2 regions of the Peribacillus sp. NPDC097225 genome follow, and region 1 is predicted to be linked to the other one. Evidence: riboswitches for the same ligand, from Rfam matches in the RefSeq annotation. Region 1 holds a riboswitch; the other holds the start of a gene.
What was found. Region 1 has a riboswitch for cyclic di-AMP ahead of ACIQXH_RS19925 (cation:dicarboxylate symporter family transporter). Riboswitches for the same ligand answer to the same signal wherever they lie in the genome.
Positions count from the first base shown of each region.

Region 1 (4,430 bases):
CATTCGATAAATACTTTCATCAAGCCGACTCCATCCTTGATATTGGATGCAGTACAGGGAGGACGACCTTTGCTCTATACAAGAATGGGTTTCATCATATAACCGGACTGGACCCTTCACCCTCCAAGATTCAAGAAGCCCGGAAGTTTTCACAAGATGAAAATATGGAGATTCCATTCTTTCTTGGGAATGCCACGGAAATCCCTTTCAACGACTCGTCATTCGACCATGCACTCTTTTCCTTTCATGGTTTAATGAAAATCCCTCAACGAAAAAACCGCATTCTCGCTTTGAAAGAAATCAAACGCATACTTAGACCAGGAGGCCGTTTCCTATTCACCACACCGATTCGCGACAGTAATGAAAGGTATCTTAATTTTTGGGAACAGGAAGAAATGATTTGGTGTGATAGTAAACAGGATGAACGGCTATATGAGTTCGGTGATATCTTCACAAAGGGAAAGTCTCACCAAGAAGAGGCCTATCTCCATATCCCGAGTCAGCAGGAAGTCCTTGATTGCCTAGAAGAAGCCCAACTGACTGTTTTGGAAACCTTTCACCAAGATTCATTTAATGAAAGCGTTATGGCTATGAACTTTTCCCCTGACTCCCATTTCTGGATCGTCCATCAATAAGTTGTTTTCGACTTTCATCTGAATACAAAAAAACTCCAGAGTGCAATCACCCTGGAGTTTTGACTTATATTAAGAAGCCTGTTCGAGTTTTCCTTTTTCGGCAGGAGGGTTGAATTGACCTTCCCACTTGGAAATAACGATGGCTGCTAAAGAGTTACCAATAACGTTTACTACAGTACGACCCATATCAAGGATACGGTCAATACCTGCTATGAAGGCAAGTCCTTCAATTGGGATGCCCACCGTACCTAATGTTGCTAAAAGTACAACGAAGGATACGCCCGGTACACCGGCAATTCCTTTAGAGGTAATCATCAACACTAACATTAGCGTTATTTGCTCATAAGCACTTAGATGTATGCCGTACATTTGAGCAATGAAGATGGCTGCTAAAGCTTGGTATAATGTGGAACCATCTAGGTTGAATGAGTAACCAGTCGGAATAACAAAAGACGTAATATGTTTTGGACAACCGGCTTTCTCCATCTTCTCCATGATTCTTGGAAGAACCGCTTCTGAACTTGCTGTGGAAAATGCTAAGATTAATTCTTCTTTCAAAATGGCAATTAACTTAAAGATACTGAAGCCTACAAATTTTGCAATGAGCCCCAGGATGACAACTACGAAGAAAATCATCGTTCCGTATACGGAAAGGGCTAACTTTCCTAATGGGATTAGTGATGATAAACCGAATTTAGAGATTGTCACACCGATTAGTGCAAATACCCCAATCGGAGCAAATTTCATAACCATATTGGTTAGATTGAACATACCTTCCGCCGCACCTTGGAAGAAACGGAATACTGGTACTCCTTTTTCACCGATAGCTGCAATGCTTAGTCCAAACAAGACTGAGAAGAAAATGATTGCAAGCATATCGCCTTCTACCATTGCTTTAATCGGATTAGATGGGACAATATGAACGATTGTATCTATAAAGGATTCGTGTTGCTTAGTTTCTGCTGTGTCAACATAAGTGGAAATATCCGTTTGTTCAAGCTCACCCATATTTACGCCCGCGCCAGGCTGAATAATATTGGCAGATAATAAACCTACGCCTATTGCAACTAGTGTTACTACTATAAAGTAGGATAGTGACTTGGCACCTAATTTCCCTACTGATTTAATATCGCCCACGCCTGCAACTGCAACAATAAGGCTAGAAACGATAATTGGAACGACGATCATTTTAATCATACGTAGGAAGATATCACCTAATGGTTGTAGATAGCTTTGTGCCGTCTCACTTCCATAAAATATAGCACCTACGATAATTCCTAGAATTAAACCAATGAATATTTGGCTTGCTAAACTCAGTTTGAATTTCTTCATTTAATTTCCTCACCTTCCATATAGTCTTTGATGTAAAAACATTTGTCTCGGTAAGGGAAACAAGATACTAATAAAAAGAGAAAAATTTTTCTGTATATTGAAAAACTTCTATCCTTACGCTTAAAAAAAAGACACCCTACGTGTCATTTTCCCTATTGGCGTGTTATTCACACATGTTCCCTCGAAGACGCTTACGGGGTTAGCTGTCGGGTTAGGAATCGGAAACACAATGGCCCTTTCATCTCTGAATTCACCCCTAGCGAATATAATCCGCAAAATTGGTTCCCCCGTTCTTTTTTATAAGATTAAGCGAGCTAACTTATATTAAAATATTATACTAAAAATATTAATCTGTAAATATATTTTCTTTCCCCACACTCCGAAAGTACAGAGGGGATTAAGAATATTGAGTGCTACGTGGGTTTACACTTATTGTTTAAATAGGTAATTAGTTTTAACAGTAAAAAAATTATGGCCATTTTTGATTTAACTGAAAATTATTTTTCCAAAAATCCTAGTAAAATGTATCTAACTTTTTCCCTTTTGGATAGTTTCTTAAAAGTTGCAGAGTGAACCTTGTCCAATTTGAGCGGGGTAATGAAGTAAGAGTGGTTCTTCACTACCTTTTTCGGTTCTAAAAGGATGACATCTCCCACTGCTGGACCTTTAAGCATCTCTTGCTTCCCTTTTGCTTGAGCCCCTTTTGTAAAGTATTGTCGGTTCAAATGCCCTTTATTGGTCATTTTATAGACATGCGGCTGCTTCCGTTCATGTATCGCTTCTGTTGGAACAGTCGGGACTCCCGTCTTCACATTCGTTATAACGGTAAGGTCGACCTTTGAACCGTCTAATAGCGCTTCCTTATTCTCTGCTTCCGTTACAATTTCCGCTTCGAATGTATAGCGATTTTCATCCTTTAGGGTTGGCTCCTCTTTGGGATAAGGATGTATACGGCTGATGGTTCCGCCCAATCTCTTTTTCAAATCAGGAGAACTAGCTTTTATCTCCATCCCTACCTCTGCCTTCTTTAACTCTTCTTCAGAGAAGGAACCTTCGATGGCCATTTCTGTCGAAGCAATTGAAATAATCGGATTCGTTAAATTTTTATTGATCTTCTTCACGACACCATCCGCTTCACTTGTCGTCTCCACGGCATTGGTTTGCATCTCAATTGAGCTTAATTGTGCTTCTAGCATGACCACTTTTTCCTTCAAGCTACTTTTTTCAAGTTCCTGCTTGTACATCTCCTGCTCAATATTACTTTTAATTAAGTCTGAGGAAGAAGTGGTGATGTCTATATTTAGGTTCTTTTCTACTGTCTCATCGATAACCGTTTTGTTTGAATCCAGGGCCAGACCACTTTGATAAGCTTTCAACTTATTTATGTACTCATCAATTCCGACGATTTCTCCTTCGGTTGCGGCCTTTTCCGCTTCCAAATTATCTTTTAGTGCATCCAGTTCGGTTGTAGTGTATTCAAATAGGGATGTTCCATCCGTTACCTCGTCCCCTTCGTGAACCAGGAATTTCTGAAAATCATTGTTTTTAGCATCAAAATAAACATCATATTCTTCTGCCGGTTTAAAGATTCCCTTTGTTTGAAATGTTTCAGTTATGGTATCTTTCTTAACTTGTGTCCATCTTTCGGTAAAAACGGTCCGTTCCACTTTACTGTCTTTTTTTTCAATCAAGTAAATATTACCCGATATCAAGGCCAAAGATGCTACTGATAGGGCTGCTAATTTCCACTTTTTCATTTTTCTCACCGCCTTATACGAATACGCCAACTTGTAGATATGCTAAAAATGCTTTAGCAAACCACGAGGCAATATAAAATAGAATGATCATTGATAAGACAAAGGCCTTGCTTCGTTCCGTATATACCTTCAAATAATAATATTGTAAAGAAATGATTAAAATTTGAAAAATGGTGATTTCACTAAAAAAATGAATAAAGTAATCGCTTCGAATGAAGTACTGGCTGATGACTCCAAGTGAAAAGGGGTTGGCATCATGCCCAATATCCATCAAAACAAAAAGGGGAATTAACAAAACCTTCTCCAGTAAGTGCAAACTAAGCGTAATCATTTGAACAATCACGGTTTTTATGTATGGGATATCCAATACTACCCAAAAGAATAAAGAAGCTAAAAAGATATAAATAGAAGGATAAAACAATCCTGCAATCATATTTCCAATTACAATCAGTAATTTTCCCGTTTCAAATTCACTTACATCCATCTTCGTAATATTTTTAGAAAATGATTCTGAACCAATTCCAAAATATCCACTTACTGAAAAAACTAAGACACTAAGAAAATATAATCCTATTAATTTCCAGAAAAGTCGTGTGACCGCTTCCGCATTTTGCAATTGGTAACGGCTTCTTTGCGGTTCAAAAATACCCTTTAACAATCGGACCTGGTATATCATGTATGTTCCTCCTGCAAAAAATGAAATATC
Region 1 covers NZ_JBIWDJ010000014.1:6,164-10,593, reverse strand. The annotation lists gene ACIQXH_RS19930 (class I SAM-dependent methyltransferase) at 1-635, shown strand, start outside; gene ACIQXH_RS19925 (cation:dicarboxylate symporter family transporter) at 705-1,967, opposite strand; cyclic di-AMP (ydaO/yuaA leader) riboswitch at 2,141-2,289, opposite strand; gene ACIQXH_RS19920 (efflux RND transporter periplasmic adaptor subunit) at 2,465-3,724, opposite strand; gene ACIQXH_RS19915 (hypothetical protein) at 3,738-4,400, opposite strand.

Region 2 (4,430 bases), on a different contig from region 1:
TAATGAAGGAATCTCTTTCGTTTTTCCTTCTGTTATGGCAAACGAACAAGTGGATTTCTTTTTCAGTGCGTTGATGCCGATCATTTTCATTATTACGTTTTTTGATATTCTATCGTATTTCGGCATACTGACCTGGATAATAGATAAAGTCGGTTGGCTCATTTCGAAAGTGTCCGGTTTACCGAAACTGGAGAGCTTCTTTTCTATTCAGATGATGTTTCTTGGAAATACGGAGGCTCTCGCTGTTATCAGGATGCAATTAAGTTCTTTAAAGGATCAGCGTTTGCTGACCTTTGGAATTATGAGTATGAGCAGTATAAGCGGTTCGATTATAGGTGCGTATTTATCCATGGTTCCGGCTGAATTTGTATTCGTCGCTATTCCATTGAATTGTTTAAATGCCTTGCTTATAGCCAATATGTTAAATCCTGTTACTGTCAGTAAAGAGGAAGATGTCGTATATATTCCTACAAAAGAGGAACGTAAAGACTTCTTTTCAACCATTTCAAACAGTATGCTAGTTGGAGTCAAGATGGTGATCGTCATTATGGCCATGGTAATCGGCTATGTCGCATTAACGGCTAGTCTTAACGGTATTTTAGGGCTTGCGGTAGATGGATTAACAATCCAAAAAATCTTCTCTGTCATCTTTAGTCCATTCGCTTTCTTGTTTGGATTAAATTGGGAAGATACGATGTATGTTGCTCAATTAATGGGAATCAAACTGGCAACGAATGAATTTGTAGCCTTGCTCGATTTGAAAACACAGATTAGCGGTTTGGCCCCGCATACAGTAGCTGTGGCCGTTACGTACCTGACCTCATTTGCAAACTTTAGTACAGTCGGCATGATTTACGGAACGTTCAATTCGATTCTAGACGAGGAGAAATCGAATATCATTGGAAGAAATGTTTGGAAGCTATTGCTTAGTGGAATGGCAGTCTCCATGCTTAGTGCCATGATTGTTGGATTGTTTGTTTGGTAACGCTGTGTATTATAGTTTTACTAGAAAACCTTAAATATTGTGGCTTTAATACGTGAATGAAAAACAAATTAGCCAAGTGATTTTTAGGTATAAATGATGTTAATCCCTTAATCGGTAAGATTAAGGGATTGCTTTTTTTACATGAGTATAAAAAGAAACCAATAGTCACGTTTCCGATAAGGTGAAGGCGTGAAATACATTAGAGATGTCATAATAAAAGCATGAAGAGCAGAAATTTTGTCCATGTTTCTGCTCTTCCAATTGAGTCAATGTCAACTAAATCACCCCACTCATTTTAGATTTTCTAGGTATTTCTCCAAATCCTTATCAACTATGAAAACTTCGATTCGTTCACCCGTTTTGGTACTAATGTCACTGTGTGAAGAAAGGACTTTACAACCTGTTAGATCCTCGACAATTTTTTCATAATCCTGACTGTACATTTCACGTAGAAGAGAGCGCATTTTTTTTACAAGCTTCTTTCCAGAATCCTGACTGACGAGGTGTTTTTCTTCGACAGTCAAGACTCCTTTAAAACGAGTGATCAGCATGTCATTAATGATGTAGGTTTTAACTTCTTGTGGCCCTCTGCCAATTAAATCACGCTGGAATTTAATGAATGCTGCACTAATTTCGGCTTCAATTTTCTTTTTTTGGTTTAACATAATGCCTCCGATTTTTTTCATCGATCGTATATGGGATTCATCATAATGCCGGATTCAAGTTTTTGTCAATGCAAGTTTGTATATATATTAAAATATTAGAAATATATAGGATTAATGAGTAAATAATACTTTTATATAGAAAAACAGAAGTATATGGTCGAATATGAATCTATTTGCGAATATATGGAATTTTAATGGGGTTTACAAAGGTTTGCTGATGAGCGTAGAATATGCTCATCAATAACAATTTGATATCGGCCAAATCTCAAGTAATTGAGAACGGAGGACCCATTATTTATGGGGTTAATTCTGCTTTTGCAGAAGGGATGTGAACTCTTTCGCCATCCTACCCGTCAGCTAACTTCGTCGGCTAAAGCGAAGGAGGTCATAAGACCACCTTGATCCAGGAGGCTTTTTTGTTGTGTTTGTAGCAAAATAGCAACCTGTCATTTCAGTAGGTCTTTTTTATTATGCCTATAATTACATGAAAAGGTTTCTTGGAAGACAGATCGCAAAGAGCGCTGAAAAGCTTGCTGGGCGATAAGTAGACCAATGAGTACTTTTTCTCCACTAATACTGTTTGCTTTTGCAAATATTCTTGTTTGGATTGTGAATCATTTTTTTCACTATTGAAACTAGGATAGCCATGCAATGCGGACTATTGGAGAAGGAGTAAGCATTGGTCTATTTTTTGTGTTCTTTTGGCACCAATTTCTCCACTAATCGTGAAGGAGGTAAATTGTAAAGATTTTTAAAAAAGTGAAAGGAAGGTTCGGATGGATGCTATAACTATCTTTCTAATGGGTACACCCTTTTTACTTTTCTATGGATTCATTCATTTTGTAACAAAGTTATAACGAAAAAAGGAGAGGAGTAGAACATGTTATTCATTCTTATTGTCCCAGCGGTTACCGTGTATTTAATTCACGCTTTATTATACCCAGAGAAATATTAATAGAACGATAACGGAGGAAATGTAAATGGATTTTTTACAAATCATTGTGGTGTTGTTTTTGGTAGTGATCCTAGCCATACCATTGGCCCAATATTTAGCGGCAGTATATTCCTTTGAAACCACAAGGCAAGATCGTATGTTCGGGTGGTTAGAACGAGGCATTTTTAAAATATCTGGTATTAAGACATTTGATATGAATTGGAAGCAATATGCACAGGCATTACTCCTAAGTAACTTAGTCATGTTTGTCATCTCATACATGATTGTACGGCTTCAGGGAGTTTTACCGGGTAATCCAAGTGGGATAGCCAACATGGATCCGTCATTGGCATTCAATACGGCAGCAAGTTTTCTTACTAATACCAATTTACAGCACTATAGCGGAGAATCCGGACTTTCGTATTTATCACAAATGATTGTCATCATCTTCTTGATGTTCACGACACCAGCAACCGGTCTTTCCTTATGCATCGCTTTTTTCAGGGGTTTGACCGGTCAGAGGAGTTTAGGGAACTTTTATGTAGATTTAATTCGTTCGATCACTCGGGTGCTACTGCCTCTCTCCATTTTTGTCAGTTTGGTTCTGGTATCCCAGGGGGTACCACAGACCCTTGGTTCTACGGTAATGGCTACTACGTTAGAGGGAGCCACCCAACATATTGCAAGAGGACCTGTGGCTGCATTGGAGTCAATAAAGCACCTTGGCACAAACGGCGGTGGATTCTTCGGTGTCAACTCGGCGCATCCATTTGAGAACCCTAATGGATTTACGAATGTATTAGAGATTTTATCGATGTTTCTCATTCCTGCTGCCCTTCCATTAACATTCGGATATATGGCGAAAAATAACAAACAAGGATGGATCTTATTTTCAGCAATGGGACTCATGATGCTTGTTTTCCTAAGTGTGAATTACGCTAGTGAACAAAATGGCAATCCCCGATTGGAGGCAATAGGCCTTTCACAAGAGAGTGGAAACTTAGAGGGGAAAGAAGTCCGATTTGGGATGGCTCAGAGTGCCCTATTTACAACGGTGACTACAGCTGCCACTACAGGTTCAGTTAATAATATGCATGATACGCTGACACCGCTCGGTAGTATAGCGCCACTGGCCATGATGATGCTGAACTGTGTATTTGGCGGTGATGGGGTAGGCACGATGAACATTCTTATGTATTCCATATTGGCTGTATTCATTGCTGGACTGATGGTCGGGCGTACACCAGAGTTTTTAGGTAAGAAAATTGAAGGGCCGGAAATGAAATTAATAGCCATGACGATCCTTCTACATCCGTTAATCATTTTGGTACCATCTGCTATTGCACTAACGGCACAGATGGGGACATCGGCCATTTCAAATCCAGGTTTCCATGGGCTCTCTCAAATTGTATATGAGTTTACTTCAGCTGCAGCCAATAACGGTTCTGGTTTCGAGGGCTTAGGGGATAATACACCTTTTTGGAACATTTCCACAGGTTTGGTCATGTTGTTTGGCCGTTATTTTTCCATGATAGCCATGATTGCTGTTGCTGGATCATTACTTGCTAAAAAACGTGTCCCAGAGACGATGGGTACATTTAAAACAGATAATCCTACATTCCTTGTCATTCTTTTATGTACGGTTTTAATTATTGGAGCTTTGACTTTCTTCCCGGTGATCACCTTAGGTCCTGTCGCAGAATGGTTATCGATTAGATAAACGATGAAAAGGAGTAGTACAGATGAATAAGATGCGTAATGAAAAAGTAAATAATGAACTGCTTTTTGAAGCAATAAAAGATGCTTTCAAAAAAATGAATCCGAGAGCCATGGTACGAAACCCAGT
Region 2 covers NZ_JBIWDJ010000002.1:398,128-402,557, reverse strand. The annotation lists gene ACIQXH_RS07800 (NupC/NupG family nucleoside CNT transporter) at 1-985, shown strand, start outside; gene ACIQXH_RS07795 (Na-translocating system protein MpsC family protein) at 1,276-1,650, opposite strand; cyclic di-AMP (ydaO/yuaA leader) riboswitch at 1,897-2,037, shown strand; gene ACIQXH_RS07790 (potassium-transporting ATPase subunit F) at 2,531-2,605, shown strand; gene kdpA (potassium-transporting ATPase subunit KdpA) at 2,631-4,304, shown strand; gene kdpB (potassium-transporting ATPase subunit KdpB) at 4,327-4,430, shown strand, end outside.
Region 2: another riboswitch for cyclic di-AMP. It lies ahead of ACIQXH_RS07790 (potassium-transporting ATPase subunit F); the one in region 1 lies ahead of ACIQXH_RS19925 (cation:dicarboxylate symporter family transporter).